Regions from separate parts of the Streptomyces sp. NPDC021019 genome, predicted to be linked through region 1. Evidence: riboswitches for the same ligand, from Rfam matches in the RefSeq annotation. Region 1 holds a riboswitch; each other region holds the start of a gene.
The links. Region 1 has a riboswitch for thiamine pyrophosphate ahead of ACH4RG_RS10470 (thiamine ABC transporter substrate binding subunit). Riboswitches for the same ligand answer to the same signal wherever they lie in the genome.
Positions count from the first base shown of each region.

Region 2: another riboswitch for thiamine pyrophosphate. It lies ahead of thiC (phosphomethylpyrimidine synthase ThiC); the one in region 1 lies ahead of ACH4RG_RS10470 (thiamine ABC transporter substrate binding subunit).
Region 3: another riboswitch for thiamine pyrophosphate. It lies ahead of thiO (glycine oxidase ThiO); the one in region 1 lies ahead of ACH4RG_RS10470 (thiamine ABC transporter substrate binding subunit).

Region 1 is NZ_JBIRQR010000001.1:2,262,238-2,269,466, forward strand. Features, by position in the region: gene frr (ribosome recycling factor) at 1-555, shown strand, start outside; gene ACH4RG_RS10460 (phosphatidate cytidylyltransferase) at 555-1,640, shown strand; gene rlmN (23S rRNA (adenine(2503)-C(2))-methyltransferase RlmN) at 1,749-2,855, shown strand; TPP riboswitch at 2,935-3,051, shown strand; gene ACH4RG_RS10470 (thiamine ABC transporter substrate binding subunit) at 3,133-4,227, shown strand; gene ACH4RG_RS10475 (ABC transporter permease) at 4,308-5,924, shown strand; gene ACH4RG_RS10480 (ABC transporter ATP-binding protein) at 5,930-6,952, shown strand.
Region 2 is NZ_JBIRQR010000001.1:214,702-221,930, forward strand. Features, by position in the region: gene ACH4RG_RS00975 (IclR family transcriptional regulator) at 1-58, shown strand, start outside; gene ACH4RG_RS00980 (SsgA family sporulation/cell division regulator) at 160-597, shown strand; gene ACH4RG_RS00985 (YibE/F family protein) at 621-1,967, opposite strand; TPP riboswitch at 2,039-2,172, shown strand; gene thiC (phosphomethylpyrimidine synthase ThiC) at 2,165-3,982, shown strand; gene ACH4RG_RS00995 (DUF805 domain-containing protein) at 4,302-4,655, shown strand; gene ACH4RG_RS01000 (hypothetical protein) at 4,726-5,556, opposite strand; gene ACH4RG_RS01005 (metallophosphoesterase) at 5,762-6,934, opposite strand; gene ACH4RG_RS01010 (LacI family DNA-binding transcriptional regulator) at 7,109-7,229, opposite strand, start outside.
Region 3 is NZ_JBIRQR010000002.1:345,988-353,216, forward strand. Features, by position in the region: gene ACH4RG_RS12475 (hypothetical protein) at 1-589, opposite strand, end outside; gene metF (methylenetetrahydrofolate reductase [NAD(P)H]) at 639-1,556, opposite strand; gene thiE (thiamine phosphate synthase) at 1,743-2,393, opposite strand; gene ACH4RG_RS12490 (Rv2175c family DNA-binding protein) at 2,469-2,834, opposite strand; gene ACH4RG_RS12495 (NAD(P)/FAD-dependent oxidoreductase) at 2,914-4,149, opposite strand; gene ACH4RG_RS12500 (hypothetical protein) at 4,229-4,570, opposite strand; TPP riboswitch at 4,622-4,734, shown strand; gene thiO (glycine oxidase ThiO) at 4,732-5,952, shown strand; gene thiS (sulfur carrier protein ThiS) at 5,949-6,209, shown strand; gene ACH4RG_RS12515 (thiazole synthase) at 6,212-7,006, shown strand; gene pknB (Stk1 family PASTA domain-containing Ser/Thr kinase) at 7,206-7,229, shown strand, end outside.

The DNA.
Region 1 (7,229 bases):
ATCGAAGAAATCCTCCTCGAGGCCGAGGAGAAGATGGAGAAGGCCGTTGTCGTCGCGAAAGAGGACTTCGCCGCGATCCGTACCGGCCGCGCGCACCCGGCGATGTTCAACAAGATCGTCGCCGACTACTACGGCGCGCTGACCCCGATCAACCAGCTGGCCTCGTTCTCGGTTCCCGAGGCGCGGATGGCCGTCGTGACGCCGTTCGACAAGACCGCGCTGCGCAACATCGAGCAGGCGATCCGCGACTCCGACCTCGGCGTCAACCCGAGCAACGACGGCAATATCATCCGGGTGACGTTCCCCGAGCTCACCCAGGACCGCCGCAAGGAGTACATCAAGGTCGCCAAGACCAAGGCCGAGGACTCCAAGATCTCGATCCGCTCCATCCGCCGCAAGGCCAAGGAGACCCTCGACAAGCTCGTCAAGGACAAGGAGTCCGGCGAGGACGAGGTGCGCCGCGCCGAGAAGGAGCTCGACGACACCACCGCGAAGTACGTCGCGCAGGTGGACGAGCTGCTCAAGCACAAGGAAGCCGAGCTGCTCGAAGTCTGATGAACGACTCTTCCCGGGGTGCCCCGCAAGGAGCCGGTTACTGGGGCACGCCCGAGATGAGGGCTGCCCCGGCGGGTCCTGCCCACGATGTGCATGGCGCCCAGCAGACTCGGCCCATGCCCAACGTGCCGGACGTTCCCGACGCAGGTAGAGACGCGCTGAGCCGCGACGGCCGGGACAGGGAAGCCGCTCACGTCAGCGGCCCCCTGTTCCGAGACGAGAAGCCGCAGGAGCCCATGTCCACCCCGCTGCCGCCCCCGCCGCAGAAGAAGCGCGCGGGGCGTGATCTGCGCGCCGCCATAGGGGTGGGCGTGGGTCTCGGCGCCGTCATCGGCGTCTCGCTGTTCATCGTGAAGGCCGCTTTCATCGGCGTGATAGTGGCCGCGGTCGTCGTCGGCCTCTGGGAGCTGACCTCCCGCCTCCAGGAACGCAAGGACATCAAGGCGCCCCTGGTGCCGTTGGCCGTCGGCGGAGCCGCGATGGTCGTCGCGGGTTACGCGCGAGGACCCGAGGGCGCCTGGATCGCCATGGCCCTGACCGCCCTGGCGGTGCTGGTCTGGCGGATGACCGAGCCGCCGGACGGGTATCTCAAGGACGTCACGGCCGGAGTCTTCGCGGCGTTCTACGTGCCCTTCCTGGCCACCTTCGTCGCCCTGATGCTGACGGCGGACGACGGGTCGTGGCGGGTCCTGACCTTCCTGGTCCTCACCGTGGTCAGCGACACGGGCGCGTACGCGGTCGGCTGGCGCTTCGGCACGCACAAGCTCGCCCCGCGCATCAGCCCCGGGAAGACCCGCGAGGGCCTGCTCGGAGCGGTCGCCTTCGCGATGGTCGCCGGCGCGCTGTGCATGGAGTTCCTGATCGACGGCGGCGCCTGGTGGCAGGGACTGCTGCTCGGCCTCGCGGTCGCGGCCAGTGCGACCCTCGGCGACCTGGGCGAGTCCATGATCAAGCGGGACCTCGGGATCAAGGACATGGGCACCCTGCTCCCGGGCCACGGCGGCATCATGGACCGGCTGGACTCGCTCCTGCCGACCGCGCCGGTCGTCTGGCTGTTGCTGGTGCTGTTCGTCGGCTCCGGCTGACCGTCCGGCTCCCCGGCACCCTGTTTCACCTGCACGTTTCGCGAGTGAGGGCCCGTCGTCCACAGGGCGGCGGGCCCTCGCCCGTCTGTCTGCGACACTGGATGAACCATGCCTAAGCCCGGAGAACTCACTTTCGTCGCGCCCCGCGGATCCAAGAAGCCGCCGCGGCACATCGCCGACCTCACGCCCGCCGAGCGCAAGGAAGCGGTCGCCGCGACCGGTGAGAAGCCGTTCCGCGCCCAGCAGCTCTCGCAGCACTACTTCGCGCGGTACGCGGCCGATCCGGCCGAGTGGACCAACATTCCGGCCGGATCACGGGAGAAGCTCGCCGAGGCGCTGTTCCCCGATCTGATGTCCGTGATGCGGCACATCAGCTGCGACGACGACACCACGCGCAAGACCCTGTGGAAGCTGCACGACGGGACGCTCGTCGAGTCCGTCCTGATGCGCTATCCCGACCGCGTCACGATGTGCATCTCCTCGCAGGCCGGCTGCGGAATGAACTGCCCGTTCTGCGCCACCGGGCAGGCCGGCCTCGACCGCAACCTGTCGACCGCCGAGATCGTGCACCAGATCGTCGACGGCATGCGTGCCCTGCGCGACGGCGAGGTGCCCGGCGGGCCCGCGCGGCTGTCCAACATCGTCTTCATGGGCATGGGCGAGCCGCTTGCCAACTACAACCGCGTGGTCGGCGCGATCCGCCGTCTCACCGACCCGGAGCCGGACGGCCTCGGCCTGTCGCAGCGCGGGATCACCGTCTCCACCGTGGGACTCGTCCCGGCCATGCTGCGCTTCGCCGACGAGGGCTTCAAGTGCCGCCTCGCCGTCTCGCTGCACGCCCCGGACGACGAGCTGCGCGACACCCTGGTCCCCGTCAACACCCGGTGGAACGTCCGCGAGGTGCTGGACGCCGCCTGGGAGTACGCGGAGAAGTCCGGCCGCCGGATCTCCATCGAGTACGCCCTGATCCGGGACATCAACGACCAGGCCTGGCGGGGCGACCGGCTCGGCCGGCTGCTCAAGGGCAAGCGGGTGCACGTCAACCTGATCCCGCTGAACCCCACGCCCGGCTCGAAGTGGACCGCCTCGCGGCCCGAGGACGAGAAGGCCTTCGTCGAGGCCATCGCCGCCCACGGCGTGCCCGTCACCGTCCGGGACACCCGCGGTCAGGAGATCGACGGGGCCTGCGGGCAGCTGGCGGCCTCCGAGCGCTGAGGGCTGTTCCGTAGCCCTTGGCCTCTCCCGCCCGGGCGGCCGAAATCCGCCGGTGTAGCCTGGGCCCGAAATCAACTTCATATTCCGACAGGGGAGCGCCACAGCGCTGAGAGTGCGGCACCAAGGACAGGTTGGCCGCAGACCCTCTGAACCTCGCCCGGGTCATTCCGGGTAGGAAGTTCGGACCTTACTCAAGCTGTTGCGCCCTGCCCGCTTCCGGTTCGCCGGACGGCGGGCGGGGCCGCGTCTCTTCCTGGTCATCTCCAGGAGGAATCACATGAACACCACCACGAAGTACGCGGCGACCGCACTCGCCGCCGCTCTCGGCGTCACCGTGCTCGCGGGCTGCGGAGACGACGGCTCCGCGGGCTCCGGGGCGTCCAAGGGCACCGGCTCCAAGACCGTCACCCTGGTCAGCCACGACTCCTTCAACGTCTCGGACAAGGTGCTGAAGGCGTTCACGAAGGAGACCGGCTACAAGGTCGAGATCCTCAAGAGCGGCGACGCCGGGGCCGCGCTCAACCAGGAGATCCTGACCAAGGGCTCCCCGCGCGGCGACGTCTTCTTCGGCGTCGACAACACCCTGCTCTCCCGCGCCCTCGACAACGGCCTGTTCACCGCGTACGAGGCCAAGGGCCTGGACACGGTCGCGGCGGACACACAGATGGACGAGAAGAAGCGGGTCACGCCCGTCGACACCGGCGACATCTGCGTCAACTACGACAAGAAGTACTTCGCCGACAAGAAGCTCGCCCCGCCGAAGACCTTCGACGACCTGCTGAAGCCCGCGTACAAGAACCTCCTCGTCACCGAGAACGCCGCGAGTTCCTCGCCCGGCCTCGGCTTCCTGCTCGGCACCATCGCCGCCCAGGGCGAGGACGGCTACGAGGCGTACTGGAAGAAGCTGAAGGCCAACGGTGTCAAGGTCGTCGACGGCTGGGAGCAGGCGTACAACGAGGAGTTCTCCGGCTCGGCGGGCGGCAAGAAGGCCAACGCCGACCGGCCGCTCGTCGTCAGCTACGCCTCCAGCCCGCCCGTCGAGGTGCTCTACGCCGACCCGCAGCCGAAGGAGGCCCCCACCGGGGTCGCCACCGGTACCTGCTTCCGGCAGACCGAGTACGCGGGGCTGCTGACCGGGGCGAAGAACGAGGCGGGCGGCAAGGCACTGCTGGACTTCATGATCAGCAAGACGTTCCAGGAGGACATGCCGCTGAACATGTTCGTGAACCCGGTCGTGGAGGACGCGGCCCTCCCCGAGCTGTTCACGAAGTTCGGCGAGAAGATCGACACGCCTCCCACCGTCGCGCCCGAGAAGATCACCGCCAACCGTGAGCAGTGGATCCAGTCGTGGCAGTCGCTGGTCCTGAAGTAGAGCCCGGGGCGAAGACCGCCGAGGCCGCCCGGGCCCGCCGTGGGCCCGGGCGGCGCGGGGCCGCGCTGCGGCTCGGCCTGATGGCCGTGCCCGTGGCGTTCTTCGGGCTGTTCTTCGCCTATCCCGTGACCGCGATCGTCGGCCGCGGGCTCAAGGCGGGGGGCGACTGGCAGTTCGGGCGGATCGGCGACGTGCTCGCCCGGCCCGACATCCTCGACGTCCTCTGGTTCACCACCTGGCAGGCCCTCGCCTCGACCGCGCTCACCCTGCTGATCGCCCTGCCCGGGGCGTATGCCTTCGCCCGGCTCGACTTCCCCGGCAAGCAACTGCTGCGGGCGGTCGTCACGGTGCCGTTCGTGCTGCCCACCGTCGTCGTCGGCACCGCGTTCCTGGCGCTGCTGGGCCGGGGCGGGCTCCTCGACGAACTGTGGGGCGTCCGCCTGGACACCACCGTGTGGGCGATCCTCCTGGCCCACGTCTTCTTCAACTACGCCGTGGTCGTACGGACGGTGGGCGGTCTCTGGTCCCAGCTGGACCCCCGGCAGGAGGAGGCCGCCCGGGTGCTCGGCGCCGGACGGTTCGCCGCCTTCCGCCGGGTGACGCTGCCCGCGCTCGCCCCGGCCGTCGCCGCCGCCGCGCTGATGGTCTTCCTCTTCACCCTCACCTCCTTCGGCGTCGTACAGATCCTCGGCGGACCCGCCTACTCCACCCTGGAGGTGGAGATCTACCGGCAGACCGCACAACTGCTGGACCTGCCGACGGCCGCCGTGCTGAGCCTGGTCCAGTTCGCCGCGGTCGGCGCGATCCTCGCCGTGCACGCCGCGACCGTACGCCGCCGGGAGCGGGCGCTGAAGCTCGTCGACCCGGGCCAGACGTCTCGTCGGCCGCGCGGTCCCGGACAGTGGGCACTGCTCGGCGGTGTCCTCCTCACCGCGCTGCTGCTGATCCTGCTGCCGCTGGGGGTGCTGGTGGAGCGCTCCTTCGACGGATCCGGCGGGTATGGCCTCGGCTACTACCGGGCCCTCCAGTCGGCCGGGTCCGGCGGCTCCTCCACCTTCCTGGTCCCGCCGCTGGAGGCCGTCGGCAACTCCCTGCGGTACGCGCTCGTCGCGACGCTCATCGCGCTCGTCGTCGGCGGGCTCGCGGCGGCGGCCCTGACCCGGCGGGCCGGGCCGCTGGTCCGCGGCTTCGACGCGCTGCTGATGCTGCCGCTCGGGGTGTCCGCCGTCACCGTCGGCTTCGGCTTCCTGATCACTCTCGACGAGCCGCCGCTCGACCTGCGCACCTCCTGGATCCTGGTCCCGCTGGCCCAGGCGCTGGTCGGCGTCCCCTTCGTCGTACGGACCATGCTGCCCGTGCTGCGCGCGGTCGACGACCGGCTGCGGGAGGCCGCCGCCGTGCTGGGGGCCTCCCCGCTGCGGGCCTGGCGGGAGGTCGATCTGCCGCTGGTGCGGCGGGCTGTGCTGGTCGCGGCGGGCTTCGCCTTCGCCGTCTCCCTCGGGGAGTTCGGCGCGACGGTCTTCATCGCGCGGCCGGACAACCCGACCCTGCCGGTCGCCGTGGCCCGGCTGCTGGGCCGGTCGGGGGAGCTCAACTACGGGCAGGCGATGGCCCTCAGCACGATCCTGATGCTGGTGTGCGCGGTGTCGCTGCTGCTCCTCGAACGTATCCGCACCGACCGATCCGGGGAGTTCTGAACGACATGCTGAGCTTGCGGGAAGCCACCGTGCGGTTCGGGAAGCGGACGGCGCTGGACGCGGTCGACCTGGAGGTCGCCGACCACCGGATCGTCTGCCTGCTCGGTCCCAGCGGCAGCGGGAAGTCCACCCTGCTCCGGGCCGTCGCCGGGCTCCAGCCCATGGACGGCGGCCGGGTCCTGCTGGCCGGACAGGACCAGAGAGGCGTCCCGGTGCACCGGCGCGGCCTCGGCCTGATGTTCCAGGACCACCAGCTCTTCCCGCACCGGGACGTCGGCGCCAACGTCGCCTTCGGGCTCCGGATGCACGGCGTCGGGCGGGCCGAGGCCGAGCACCGGGTGCGTGAGCTGCTGGAGCTGGTCGGTCTGCCCGGCGCCGAACGCCGCGCGGTCGCCGCGCTGTCCGGCGGTGAGCAGCAGCGCGTCGCCCTGGCCCGCGCGCTCGCCCCGCGCCCGAAGCTCCTGATGCTGGACGAGCCGCTCGGCCAGCTCGACCGCAGCCTCCGCGAACGCCTTGTCGTCGAACTGCGCACCCTGTTCCAGGACTTGGGCACCACCGTGCTGGCCGTCACGCATGACCAGGGCGAGGCGTTCGCGCTCGCCGACCGGGTCGTCGTGATGCGGGACGGCCGGATCGCTCAGGAGGGCGGCCCGCTGGACGTCTGGCAGCGTCCCGCCTCGGCGTTCGTCGCTCGCTTCCTCGGCTTCGACAACGTCACTCCGGCGACCGTGACCGGCCCGGCCGCCGCCACCGCCTGGGGCAAGGTGCCGGTGCCCGAGGGCTCCCCGCAGGGTGAGATGGATCTGCTGGTCCGGCCCGCCGGCGTCCTGATCGGCGCTCCCGAGGACGGTCTGCGCTGCACGGTCGGCGTCCGCACCTTCCGGGGCAACCACGTGACCGTACGGCTGATACCTGAGAACGCGCCGGTGCTGGAGGCCGAGTGCGCCCTGCGGGACACCCCGGACGAGGGTGCGGTCGTGGGCGTCCGCTTCGACGCGGCGGAGACGGTGGTGCTGGCGGCGGAGTGACAGGGCGAGCGGTCGCCGGCAGGGGGGGGGAGCGGTCGCCGCCATGGGGTGAGCCGTCGCCGCCGCCCCGCTTCCGCCGCCCGTCCTGGTTGTCGGGGCCCGGCCGACCGCTACGGCCCTCGCCCGGCGTCCGCCCGCACGCCCGGGGCCCCGGCCCCGAAGCGGCGTGCGAAGCAGTACGGCAGGAGGGGCGGGACGCCGTACGGTCCCGGGCAGGGGACGGCATACACCCTCCGGCGCGCTGCGCCCGCGTGGCGTGGTGGAGGAAGAAGGACTC
Region 2 (7,229 bases), 2.0 Mb from region 1:
GCTACGTGGCGAAGTCGCCAGCCTCTTGCGTTCGCTCGTGTTCTCTATCAGTATCTGAAAAATCACTCCTTGTGATCTGCTATCGCGTGCACCACGATGGCGTCAATAGGGCCATGGGGGATCATTCCTGGCCAGATTCATCTACTGCGGGGTTGAACGATGCGCGAATCGGTTCAAGCAGAGGTCATGATGAGCTTCCTCGTCTCCGAGGAGCTCTCGTTCCGTATTCCGGTGGAGCTCCGGTACGAGGTCGGCGATCCGTATGCCATCCGGATGACGTTCCACCTTCCCGGCGATGCCCCGGTGACCTGGGCATTCGGCCGCGAGCTGCTGCTGGACGGGCTCAACAGCCCGAGCGGCGACGGCGATGTGCACATCGGCCCGACGGAGCCCGAGGGCCTCGGCGATGTGCACATCCGGCTCCAGGTCGGCGCGGACCGTGCGCTGTTCCGGGCGGGGACGGCGCCACTCGTGGCGTTTCTCGACCGGACGGACAAGCTCGTGCCGCTCGGTCAGGAGCACACGCTGGGTGACTTCGACGGGAACCTGGAGGATGCACTCGGCCGCATCCTCGCCGAGGAGCAGAACGCGGGCTGACCGGGCGCGCACCCGATGCCCCGTCACCCCGTCTTACGACGACGGCCCCGACCTGTCCGCCCGGGTGCGGGCGTAGCCGCCTGGGCGCCGCCGGACCCCGGGCGGTCCGCGGAGACGACCAGCGCCGCGAGCACCGTGGTCACCGGCACCGAGGCGACCAGGCCGATCGACCCGACCAGCGTGCGGACGATCTCCTCGGCGACCAGCTCGCTGTTGGCCACCGTGCCCACACCGCTCTGGGCGATGGAGAAGAGCAGCAGCAGCGGCAACGCCGCGCCCGCGTACGCCAGCACCAGGGTGTTGACCACCGAGGCGATGTGGTCCCTTCCGATCCGGATACCTGCCCGGTACAGCCCCTTCCAACCCATCCGCGGGTCCGCCTGGTGCAGTTCCCAGACGGCGGAGGTCTGGGTGACCGTCACATCGTCGAGCACCCCGAGCGAGCCGATGATGACGCCGGCCAGCAGCAGACCGCTCATATCGATGTCCGGGTAGAGGCCGTGGATGAGGCCGGTGTTGTCGTCGGTGTTGCCACTCAGGCTCGCCCAGCCGATGAACAGGGAGCCCAACAACCCGATCAGCAGCAGCGAGATCAGCGTGCCGACGACCGCGACCGACGTACGGGCCGTCACCCCGTGGCACAGATAGAGGGCCGCCAGCATGATCGCGCTGGCCCCGATCACCGCCACGACCAGCGGGTTCGAGCCTTGCAGGATCGCCGGCAGGATGAACAGGGTCAGCACGGCGAACGACACGACCAGCGCCACCAGCGCCATCACCCCGCGCATCCTGCCCACCAGGACCACCGCCAGCGCGAAGATCCCGGCCAGCACCGCCATCGGGATCTTCCGGTCCACGTCGGTCACCGAGTACTGGAGGTCGCGCGGCGCGTCGGGGGCGTACGCGACGACCACGCCCTGACCCTCCTTCAGCTGTCGGGGGGCGTCCGGCTGGACCACCTCGACGAACTTCCGGCCCTGGTCGTCGCCGCTGGTCACCTCGATGGTGGCCTTCGCGCACTCCCCCTCCTGCTCGTTGACGGCCTCGCGGCCAGAGGGGGTGGAGGTATCCCCGGTCGGGGGCACCTGCGCGGCGTTGACGTCCGCGCAGTCGACCTTCACGACCTGGACGACCTTGCCGTCCTGGGTCTGTCGGTCGAATCCGACGCCGGTGCGCTCGTGGTCGGGCGCGCCGCCGGGCCAGAACGCGATCAGGCCGACGACGACTGCCGTCGCGAACGGGATCAGCACGGCGGCGATCACCTTGCGCAGGTGCCGGGAGACCGGAGCGGCCGGCCCGTGGCTGTGGGTGTGGCCGTGGCTGTGGCCCTGGGGCGGCTGGGGTGAGGGGTCGCTTCGAGGGGAGGTCACGGGGCGATCATCGCAAGAACAGGAGGGGCCATATGGTCAGCTCGCCCGAAAGGACGCTAGCGTGGAGGCACCTTTGCACACGCGGGAGCTCGGAGCACCGGGCTGAGAGGGCGCTGATCGCCGTACATCCGTACGGGACACGCTGCGCCGACCGCCGAACCTGTTACCGGGTAATGCCGGCGTAGGGAGTAGGTCTCATGACCACAGCGGACGCACGCACGCCTGCCTCGAAACAGAACGACGGAACGCCGGACGGCACGCCGGCCGACGGGACGCGGAACGACGAGGCCGGGAAGTCCATCGGCTGGCACAAGGGGTACGTCCTGGGCTCGCGCCCGGACCTCCGGGTGCCGGTTCGACAGGTGCACCTCACCAACGGCAAGGACGTGACGCTGTACGACACGTCGGGGCCGTACACCGATCCCTCCATCGACACCGATGTCCGGCGGGGCCTCGCGCCCCTGCGGGAGAACTGGATCATCGCCCGCGGCGACACCGAGGAGTACGCGGGCCGGCCGGTCCGCCCCGAGGACGACGGGCTCAAGCACACCTCGCCGCGCGGCGGACTGCGCAACCTCGACGCCGTCTTCCCCGGCCGCCCGCGCCAGCCGCGCCGCAGCCGCGACGGACGTCCCGTCACCCAGCTCGCGTACGCCCGGCGGGGGGAGATCACCCCGGAGATGGAGTACGTGGCGATCCGGGAGAACGTGGAGCCCGAGGTCGTCCGCGAGGAGATCGCGCAGGGCCGGGCGGTGCTGCCGGTCAACGTCAACCATCCCGAGATCGAGCCGATGATCATCGGCAAGCGGTTCCTGGTGAAGGTCAACGCCAACATCGGCAACTCGGCCGTCACCTCCTCCATCGAGGAGGAGGTGGACAAGATGACCTGGGCGACGAAGTGGGGCGCCGACACGGTCATGGACCTGTCCACCGGTCGCAACATCCACACCACCCGGGAGTGGGTGCTGCGCAACTCCCCCGTGCCGATCGGCACCGTCCCGCTCTACCAGGCGCTGGAGAAGGTCGACGGCCGGGCCGAGGAGCTGACCTGGGAGATCTACAAGGACACCGTCATCGAACAGGCCGAGCAGGGCGTGGACTACATGACGGTGCACGCCGGTGTGCGCCTGCCGTACGTCCCGCTGACGGCCCGCCGCAAGACCGGCATCGTCTCGCGGGGCGGCTCGATCATGGCGGCCTGGTGTCTCGCCCACCACAAGGAGTCGTTCCTCTACGAGCACTTCGAGGAGCTCTGCGAGATCCTCGCGACGTACGACGTCACCTACTCCCTGGGCGACGGACTGCGTCCCGGTTCGATCGCGGACGCCAACGACGAGGCACAGTTCGCCGAGCTGCGCACGTTGGGCGAGCTGAACACGGTCGCGAAGCGGTTCGGTGTCCAGACCATGATCGAGGGGCCCGGGCACGTCCCGATGCACAAGATCAAGGAGAACATCGACCTCCAGCAGGAGATCTGCGAGGAGGCGCCCTTCTACACGCTCGGCCCGCTGACCACGGACGTCGCGCCCGCCTACGACCACATCACCTCGGGCATCGGCGCCGCGATGATCGCCTGGTGGGGCACCGCGATGCTCTGTTACGTCACGCCCAAGGAGCACCTGGGGCTGCCGAACCGGGATGACGTGAAGACGGGCGTCATCACCTACAAGATCGCCGCCCACGCGGCCGACCTGGCCAAGGGGCACCCCGGTGCGCAGGAGTGGGACGACGCCCTCTCCGACGCGCGGTTCGAGTTCCGCTGGGAGGACCAGTTCAACCTGGCCCTGGACCCGGACACGGCACGGGAGTTCCATGACGAGACGCTGCCCGCCGAGCCGGCGAAGACAGCGCACTTCTGCTCGATGTGCGGGCCGAAGTTCTGCTCGATGAAGATCTCCCAGGACATCCGGCGTCAGCACGGTGGTTCGCAGCAGGAGATCGAGGAGGGCATGGCCGAGAAGTCGAAGGAGTTCGCGGCCGCCGGCAACCGGGTCTACCTGCCCATCGCCGACTGATGCGGGCCCGGCCGCCGGTCCACCCCCGGCGGTCGGCCCGTCCCCGGCGGTCGGTTCCTCCATGGGACCGAGGTCCGATCCGGCCGGGAACGTAGGGGCGCTCTGTGGCTTACCGAGTAACCACAGTCAGTTCAGCCTGGTTTGACATGGTTGGCTCCGTTGTCAAGCGACAGTATGGATACAGTCGTGTGGCAGCTGTATGTACGTTTGGCCCGCAGCTCACCTGCGCTTGACCCTTTCCTTATCTGTGGCTTACTTTCCGGCTTGCTTGGCTTGAAATTGGCGCCCCCTCGGAACGGGGGCCGGGGAGGGAATCACAGTGAACTGGTACCTGGACGTACTCAAGAACTACGCAGGCTTCAGCGGACGCGCGCGCCGCAAGGAGTACTGGATGTTCGTGCTCTTCAACTTCATCATCGCCGTGGTGCTGTCGGCGCTCGGCATGGCGATCGACACGCAGATCCCGTACTACCTCTACCTCGCCGCGGTCATCGTTCCGTCGCTGGCGGTCATGGTGCGTCGTCTGCACGACACCGGCCGCTCGGGCTGGTGGTTCTTCATCTCGTTCGTCCCGCTGGTCGGCGCCATCATCCTGCTCGTCTTCCTCGCCTCGGAGGGCAAGCCGGAGACGAACCAGCACGGTGCCAACCCGAAGCTGGCTCCGGCCGTCTGACCAACAGCTCCGGAGCACCGTGAGGCCGGGCGCGGCACACAGCCGCCCCGGCCTTCGCCGTACCCGGACCTCACTCCGGCCGGTGCTCCGGTCCGCCGAAGTCCGGGCTCGTGAAATCGGGACTGGTGAACGTCGGTCGGGGACCGGCCGCCGGCCCGTCGTCCGGGCCGGAGAAGTCCGGCCTGCTGTAACCGACCTTCGGGATGCGGTTGGGCGAACGGTGCGGGGTCCGTGCGGCGGGTCCCGCGGTGGGGTCGGCCAGGGCGTCCCGGAGGAACGGGAGGATGCCGCGCTCCAGCAGGGCGTGGCGCCACGCCTCCCTGGCCCGCGCGACGTCCTCCGGCAGCTCCTGCTCCTCGTTCTCGGCGGCCAGGGACGTCGCGCCGTTGCGGAGCGCGGTGACGAGCAGACCGACGGCCGCGACCAGGATCGCCGCGGCGGCGACCGCGGCGAAGAACCACCCCGCGGCGACCATGGAGCCGCCGAAGGTCGCCAACGGGCCGACCGCCTTCAGCAGATAGCCGACGAGCAGGAAGATGACAGCCGCGGAGCCGGCCAGCAGCGGGGTCAGGACCGTGATGACCGCGCCTATGCCGGCGCCCGAGCCGGCCGCCGTGCTCTGCGGCCCGTCCGTGGCCGGTGCGCCGTCGATCCCCTCCGCGGTCGCCGCGCGGCGCAGTTCGCCGCGGGCCTTCACGTAGTGCTCGTACTCGGTGGCCGCGGCCGCGGTGATCAGCGCCGTGGCGCTGAGCGCCATGGTGCGCAGCTGCTCGGTGTTGAGCCGGTCCCCGACGCCCTCCAGGTCCGGGCGTTCATGAGCGTGGCGCAGTGCGTCGCCCAGGATCCGCTCGTACTCGGGTCCGTCCTCGGCCAGCAGGTGCGGAGCGCTTGTCATCTGCATCCCCCGATGCTCCGTCGGTGCCCGGCTGCCCGCGTGTAGACCGGGCGATCGGGCGGAAACGGAGGAGAGCCTGCCACTGATACGCCGATGGTAGAGCGCTCACGGCACGGGGTGACAGGGTGTTTCCAGAATTGGGCCCGGTGGCGGGCCCGTCGATCGGCGAGGTCGGCGCAGGCGGAACCTGAAGCGCCTTCCCCGCCGACGGTCAGTCATGCAGCGGGAGCTGAACCACCAACAGCTTTCCGGCCATGGTCACTCCGCCGTCCATGGCGATGGCGAGGTCGTCCGCGTACACGTGCGGGCCGTTGATCACGGGCCCCGCGCCGTCCTCGCCGTCCTCCGTCCCGACCTCGCCCAGGAGGTAGGGAATGGGGCTGTGACCATGGACGACGCGCTGTCCGCCGTACGTCGTCAGCAGCTCGCGCACCGCCTGGGCGCCGCCCTCGTCCCGGAAGGCGAACCGCTTGGTGAGCTTGCGGAAGAGGTCCCAGCACTCGTCGGCGTCATTGCGCGTGAGAATGGCCGTGATCGTGTCGTTGACGTCCTCGATGGTGGACCCGTAGTCGAGGTAGGCCGTCGTGTCGGAGTGCATCAGCAGATGGCCGTCCTCCTCGACGACCGCGTCGAGCCGGGACATCCACTGGAGGTGGACGTCCTGGAGGCGCTCCATGTCGTTCTTCTGGCCGCCGTTGAGCAGCCAGGCGGCCTGGAAGGTGGCGGTGCCCGCCCCGGAGTTGACGGGGGTGTCGGCGAACCGCTTGGCGCCGATCAGCAGCAGCTCGTGGTTGCCCATCAGGGCCTTGCAGTAGCCGCCGGCGGCCGCCGCCTCGGCGGAGAGTCGCATGACGAGGTCGATGACGCCGATGCCGTCGGGCCCGCGGTCGGTGAAGTCGCCGAGGAACCACAGGCGGGCGTTGCCCGCGGCCCAGTTCCCGGCGGCGTCGATGAGGCCCTGCGCGCCGAGGGCGGCGATCAGCTCGTCGAGGTAGCCGTGGACGTCGCCGACGACGAAGAGCGGGCCGCGGCTGTCCTCGGCCACGGGGCGCGGCTCGGGAACGGTCTGCACCTGGACCGTGTCGCCGCGACGGATGACCGGGAGGTCCCGCTCGGTCGGGGTGTAGCCCTCCGGCTGCTCGCCGCCCATGACGGCGTTGCCGGGATGCGGCGGCCGGGGCGGGGCGGGAGCGCGCGGCGGCACTGCCGGGGGCACGGAGGCGCCGGGTGCCGGGGGGTTCGGTTCCGGCGCCCGCGGTGGCACCGGGGAAGGAGGCGCCGCCTGTGCTTGCGGTGGCACGGGTGACTGCGCATACGGCGGAACCCGGAAGTCACGCAACGTCGCCGTCCGCACCACGGGTTCCTGACCGGCCCCCTGAGTCATCGACCCCTCCACCACCGTCGCGCCGCCGTACACCTGACGGGCCTTGCCTGGTAGGGGTGGTCCGCGGTGTCGTGCGCCCATCATAGGAATGCGGATCGATCTGTGTGACGCACCAGGGGTGGTGAATCCGGGCGCACGCACGGTTCACCGGCTGATTAGTCCGAAAAGGGGTGATCAGTCCCCGCTGGGGGAGCGCGGCGCGCTGACCGTGGTGCGCGGTGGACGTCGTTGCGAGGAGGTCCGGACGATGAGCTCCGTCGGTATGACCTGCTCCACCGGCCCGTCGTGCTCGACC
Region 3 (7,229 bases), on a different contig from region 1:
AGTCGTAGGTCCCGGCGTAGGGGTCCTGGGCCGGGGGCTGTTCGTAGCCGGTGTACGGCTCGTACGCGGCGTACTGCGGCTGGGCCGAGGGGTCGGCCTCGTGGCCGTGGTCCTGTCGGACGCCGCCGTTCGCGTCGTAGCCCGGGTCGCCGTACACGCCGTACTGGCCGGTGTCGTCGGGCAGGGGCTGCGGTGCGTAGACGGACTGGGCGGGCGGGCCGGCCGGCGGCTGGTCGTACCCGGGTCCTGTGACCTCCAGGTCCGAGACCTCCAGCGTGGGTTCCTTCACGGCGGCGCCCTCGCCGACGCCCCTGCGCCGACGGCTCTCCCCCGGACTGCCGCCGATGGCCCAGCCGGTGGAGAAGCCGCGCCGGAAGGACAGCGTCACGAAGGTCTGACCCGTGGCGAAGGCGAGCGTCCCGACGACGATGACCGGAACGGAGGCCAGCAGCACCCCGACCACCACGCCGAGGAAGCCGGCGAAGGCGAGGAGCCGCCAGCGCAGTCGTGCCTTGTACTGCAACAGCACCTCGCCGAGCAGCCACAGGGCCACCAGACCGAAAGCGATGTAGAGGACCGTCCAGCCCACGCCCGCCCCCTCCTTCGGCCGTAGCCGCATCGGCGGCGGGTACGACCGGTCACGACTGCTTGTGCAGTCCGAGTTTTTCGTAGATTTCGAGCGTAGCCGTCGAGTTGTTGAGCGTGATGAAGTGCAGTCCGGGCACACCCTCGGACAGCAGCTTCGCGCAGAACTCCGTTGCGAACTCGATGCCAATGGAGCGTACAGCGGCTGGATCGTCCTTGGCCGCGAGGATGCGCTCTTTCAACGACGCGGGCACGGTCGCGTTGCTGAGCTGGGAGAACTTTTCCAGTTGCTTCACGCTGGTCAGGGGCATGACCTCGGGGATCACCGGCGTTTCGCAACCCGCGGCGACCACACGGTCACGCATCCGGAGATAGTCCTCCGGGCGGAAGAACATCTGGGTGATCGCATAATCCGCGCCCGCCCGGCACTTGTCCACGAAATGAGCGATGTCCGTCTCCCAGTCGGACGACCGGGGGTGCATTTCGGGAAAGGCCGCCACGCCGACGCAGAAGTCGCCCGACTCCTTGATGAGACGGACCAGGTCGGCGGCGTACTTCACCCCCTGCGGGTGCTCGACCCACTCGCCCATCGGGTCGCCCGGCGGGTCGCCGCGGACCGCGAGGATGTTCCTGATGCCCGCGTCGGCGTACTGCCCGACCATGTTGCGCAACTCGGCGACGGAGTGGTTCACCGCCGTGAGGTGGGCGACCGGGGTGAGGGTCGAGTCGGCGGCGATCTGCTGGGTGGCCCGGACCGTCCCGGCGCGGGTGGAACCGCCGGCGCCGTACGTGACGGAGACGAAGCTGGGACGGACCGCCTCGACGCGCCGGAGCGCGTTCCAGAGGTTCCGCTCGCCCTTCTCCGTCTTGGGCGCCCAGAACTCGAAGGAGTACGACGTCTTGCCGGTCGCTAGCAGGTCACGCACGGTGCGTGCGTGATCCGTCCTGGTGGAGGGTGTGCCATGGGCCATAGGGGGAGGTTAACCAGGGGGTGGGTGCTCCCCCAACCGGACCAACCGGCTTTGTCTCGTTTTGCCGGACTGTTGTCCACCCCTCGGACACGCGCCCGAGATGTCGCGCATCGGCGTGCGGGCCGACAGGGGAGTCGGGTACGCGGGGCGGCGCGACGGTCGGCCCGCTGGGCGGGGCGCAGAGCGTCAGAGCGCGCGGGCCCTGACGCGTCGGGCCAGCTCGGCGGTGGCGGCGGCGGGATCGTCGGCCCCGGTGATGGCCCGGACGACGACGACGCGGCGGGCTCCGGCGTCCAGCACCTGGTCCAGGTTGCCCGCGTCGATCCCGCCGATCGCGAACCAGGGCCGCGACCCGCCGAGGGAGGCGGCGTAGCGCACGAGGCCGAGGCCGGGGGCGTGGCGGCCTGGCTTGGTGGGGGTGGGCCAGCAGGGACCGGTGCAGAAGTAGTCCACACCGTCCTGGGCGAGCGCCGCTTCGACCTCGGCCTCGGCGTGCGTGGAGCGGCCGATCAGCCGGTCGGCGCCGATGATCGCCCGGGCGGCGGGGACCGGGAGGTCGCCCTGGCCGAGGTGGAGCACGTCGGCGCCGATGGCGTGGGCGACGTCGGCGCGGTCGTTCACCGCGAGGAGCTTGCCGTGCCGACGGCAGGCGTCGGCGAACACGGCGAGGTGCTCCAGCTCCTCGGCGGCCTCCATGCCCTTGTCCCGGAGCTGGACGATGTCGACGCCGGCGGCGAGCACGGCGTCCAGGAAGGCGGGGAGGTCACCCTGGAGCTTGCGGGCGTCCGTGCACAGGTAGAGCCGGGCGTCGGACAGCTGCTCGCGAGGCGTGGACATGGGCGGACTCCCCCGTGGTCGTGACGGTGCGCGGGCCGCGCCGGGCGGCCCGCGCTCCGCTTCCTGTCGTGTCGGTCAGACGGCGAGCGCCTGGGCGCGGCGCTTCACCTCCGTACCGCGATTCTCGCTCAGCGCCTGCGCGGGGGTGCCGGGCAGGGTCGGGTCGGGAGTGAAGAGCCACTCCAGCATCTCTTCGTCGGAATAGCCGTCGTCCCTCAGGAGGGTCAGGGTGCCGGAGAGGCCCTTGACCACCTTGTCGCCGTCGATGAAGGCGGCGGGCACCTGGAGCGCCCGGTTCTCACCACGGCGTACGGCGATGAGCTGGCCATCCCTGACCAGCTGCCGTACGCGCGTCACCTGGACATCGAGCATTTCCGCGATGTCGGGAAGGTGGAGCCAGGCGGGGACGAGAGCATCGGTCTTTGCGTCAATCTCGGTCACAGGGACAAGCGTGCCATCCCGGACCGACAGCCGGTAGCCGGGCCGACCGTACGGGGCGGCCCGGCGGGTCACCGGCCCGTCACAGGGCGGCGGACTTCAGCGGCACGGCGGGGTCGGCCACCTTCTCCGGGTCGAGGGCGGCCCCCGACTCGATGAGCCTGCGGCCCTGGGCCAGATCGCGCGGGCGGCCCACGGCGAGCACGGCCACCAGCGCGCCGGCGCGCAGCCAGCACACCGACCAGGCGGCGTCCGCCCCGTCGCCGCGCCACACCAGGGTGTCGGCGTCCGCGTGGTGGCCGGCGTACTGCACGAAGCGGCCGAACTGCTCGGACCAGAAGTACGGGACGGGGTCGTAGACGGGGAGCGGCCCCCCGTCCTGTACGGCCATGATCGCGGCTGCCGCGGTGCGCGGGCCCTGGAGGGCGTTGTCCCAGTGGTGGACCAGCAGGCGTGTCCCGTAGCGGGTGGAGGGGAAGGACGCGCAGTCCCCGACCGCGTACACATCGGGGAGCGAGGTGCGCAGCGCGCTGTCGGCGGTGACCGAGCCGTCCGGGCCGAGCGCGACCCCGGAGCCGGCGAGCCAGCGGGTGGCGGGGCGCGCGCCGATGCCGACGACCACGGCTCCGGCGGGCAGGACCCGGCCGTCGTCGAGGACGACGGCCCCCTCCTCGACGCGGTCGACCCGGGTCCCGGTGAGGAGTTCGGCGCCGCTGTCGGCGTACCAGGCGGCCATCGGGGCGGCCACCTCGGCGGGCAGGGCGCCCGCGAGCGGGCGGGCGGCGGCCTCGACGACGGTGACGGCGCAGCCCGCGGCGCGGGCGGCGGTGGCGAACTCCGCGCCGATCCAGCCCGCCCCGACGACGACCACGTCGTGCTGCCGGTCCAGGACGGGCCGCAGCCGCGCGGCGTCGTCGAGGGTGCGCAGCAGGTGGACACCGGGCACGCCCTCGGCGCCGGGCAGGGTCCTCGGCTCCGCGCCGGTCGCGAGGACCAGGGCGTCGTAGGACACCGGCCCGTCGGCGGTGTCCAGCACATGGTCGGCGGCGCGCAGCCCGGTGACGTCCAGGCCGAGGCGCAGGGTGATGTCCAACCCCTCGAAGTCGACGTCGAAGGCGGAGTCCTCGGCCTTGCCCAGCAGGACGGCCTTGGACAACGGCGGCCGGTCGTAGGGCTGGTGGGGTTCGGCGCCGATCAGGGTGACGGGCCCGGTGAAGCCCGCCTCGCGCAGGGCCACGGCGCTCCGCACGCCCGCCATGCCCGCACCGACGACCACGACGTGCCGTGGTGCCGCCCGCTGTTCCGTCTGCTCGCTCACTCGTCCACCTTAATCACCTGACGGGCCGTCAGGCAGGGGGGTGCCGGGAAGGAAACCAGGAAGCGACCCAGCAGGGAGCTCAGGAAGGAAGCTGTTCCACCACGCTGGTGCCGCTGCCCTCCTGGGACTCCCAGGCCCACCGCTCCTCCAGCCGCACCCGGCCGTCGGCGAGCTCGACGACCGTGGAGAGGCAGTGCCCGGACGAGGTCGTTCCGTCCTGCTTGAGCTGCACGTAGCGGAAGTCCAGCGCGTCCCCGTCGCGGGTGCCGACGAGATGACCGCGCTCCACGTCGCCACCCGCGTACTCGGCCCAGATCCGACCGTCCAGCTCGTGGTACGTGAAGCGGGTGCGGGTGCCGACCTGGCCCGGGGCCTGGTCGGCGACGGGCGACAGGACGAGTCCGTCGAGCGAACGGGCCATGGCGGGCGCTCCCTTACTGGCCGCGGGCGAGGGGGTCTAGGCTGGCCACGGTAGAACACTCGCGGGAGCCCGGACGCACCGGGCTGAGAGGGAGGCTGGCCGGCCTCCGACCGTACGAACCTGCTCCGGGTCATGCCGGCGAAGGGAGGGGCTGCACACTCATGCGCGTCTCGGAGAGAAGCTCCGGATCCGATGCCCTCGTCAAGAGAGGCTCCGGATCCGACGTCCTCGTCATCGGGGGCGGAATCATCGGCCTGGTCACGGCGTGGCGGGCCACCCAGCGGGGACTGCGCGTCACGGTCGCGGACCCGGAGCCGGGCGGCGGTGCCGCACAGGTCGCGGCGGGCATGCTGGCCGCCGTCACCGAACTGCACTACGGCGAGCAGATGCTGCTCGGGCTCAACCTCGCCTCCGCCGCCCGCTATCCCTCGTTCGTCGCCGAGCTGGAGGAGGCGAGCGGCCAGGACACCGGTTTCCGGACCTGCGGCACGCTCGCCGTCGCACTGGACTCCGACGACCGGGCGCATCTGCGCGAACTGCACGCCCTCCAGGAGCGTTCGGGCCTGGAGTCGGTCTGGCTGAGCGGCCGTGAGTGCCGCCGTCTGGAGCCGATGCTGGCCCCGGGCGTCCGCGGCGGCCTCCGGGTCGACGGCGACCACCAGGTGGATCCCCGCCGCCTCGCCGCGGCGCTGCTGACCGCGTGCGAACGGGCCGGGGTCGTGTTCCGCCGGACGACCGCCGAGCGGCTCGCCCTGGCCGGGGACCGGGCCGTCGGGGCGCTGCTCGGCGACGGTACGGAGTTCGCGGCCGATCAGGTCGTGCTCGCCGCGGGCAGTCTCAGCGGTCGGCTCGCCGGGCTCCCCCCGGAGCTCGTGCCGCCGGTCCGCCCGGTCAAGGGCCAGGTGCTCCGGCTCACCGTGCCCCGGGCGTACGCCCCCTTCCTCAGCCGCACGGTGCGCGCCGTGGTCCGGGGCGGTCACGTCTACCTCGTGCCGCGCGAGAACGGCGAGCTGGTCGTCGGCGCCACCAGCGAGGAGATGGGCTGGGACACCACGGTCACCGCCGGCGGGGTCTACGAGCTGCTGCGCGACGCCCACGAGCTGGTACCGGGCATCACCGAGCTGCCGCTCACCGAGACCCGGGCCGGTCTGCGTCCCGCCTCGCCCGACAACGCCCCGCTGCTCGGCCCGACCGCCCTGCCCGGTCTGCTGCTCGCCACCGGCCACCACCGCAACGGCGTCCTGCTGACACCCGTCACCGGGGACGCGATGGCCGACGTCCTGACCACCGGCGAACTGCCCGGGGCGGCCCGCCCCTTCACCCCCCGCCGTTTCGAACCCGCCGCCCTCGCCGCCCTCGTACCCCAGGAGCAGCCCGTATGACCCAGCAGCGAGCCGTACCGGAACCCGCCGCCACCGTCCCCGTGTCCGCCGCCCCCGTCTCCGTCTCGGTGAACGGGGAGGTCCGCGCCGTTCCCGCCGGAACGGACCTGGACGCCCTCGTCGCCACGCTGACCCCGGCCCGCTCCGGGGTCGCCGCCGCCGTCAACGAGAGCGTCGTCCCGCGCGGCCAGTGGGCCGCGACGAGGCTCGGCGAGGGCGACCGCGTCGAGGTCCTGACCGCCGTCCAGGGAGGCTGACCATGTCGGACGACGTCTTCACGCTGGGACCCGCCACCTTCGGCTCCCGGCTGATCATGGGCACCGGCGGAGCCCCCAGCCTGGAGGTGCTGGAGCGCTCGCTGATCGCCTCCGGCACCGAGCTGACCACGGTCGCGATGCGCCGGCTGGACCCGACCGTGCGGGGCTCGGTGCTCTCGGTGCTGGAGCGGCTCTCCATCCAGGTCCTGCCGAACACCGCCGGCTGCTTCACCGCGGGCGAGGCGGTGCTGACCGCCCGGCTGGCCAGGGAAGCGCTCGGCACCGACTGGGTGAAGCTGGAGGTGGTGGCCGACGAGCGGACCCTGCTGCCCGATCCGATCGAGCTGCTGGACGCGGCGGAGGTCCTGGTCGACGACGGGTTCACCGTGCTGCCGTACACCAACGACGATCCGGTCCTGGCGCGGAAGCTGGAGGACGTGGGGTGCGCGGCGATCATGCCGCTCGGCTCCCCGATCGGCAGCGGGCTCGGCATCCGCAACCCGCACAACTTCGAGCTGATCGTCGAGCGGGCCGGGGTGCCGGTGATCCTCGACGCGGGGGCCGGGACCGCCTCGGACGCGGCGCAGGCGATGGAGCTGGGGTGCGCCGCTGTGATGCTCGCCTCGGCCGTGACCCGGGCCCAGGAGCCGGAGCTGATGGCGGGTGCGATGCGTCACGCGGTGGAGGCGGGCCGACTGGCCCACCGCGCGGGCCGTATCCCCCGTCGTCACTTCGCCCGGGCGTCGTCCCCGGTGGACGGCCGGGCGACGCTGGACCCGGAGCGGCCGGCGTTCTGAGAGCCGGTACGGGTTCGGGGGCGCCGCCCCCGGGCCCTCTTCTCCTCGATCGCCGGAGGGGCGTGCAAGGGCCCTCGGATGGGTCGCGCGCCCGGGCGCGCGACCGCAGGGCGTGTCCCTGTCACGGATCGGCTGCAAGACGGCCCCGGGAACGCCCTCGCCAGTCCGGGGTGTCGGCGGCGGCTCGTAGACTCCCGGTGTGGACACGACCCTCCAGGACCCT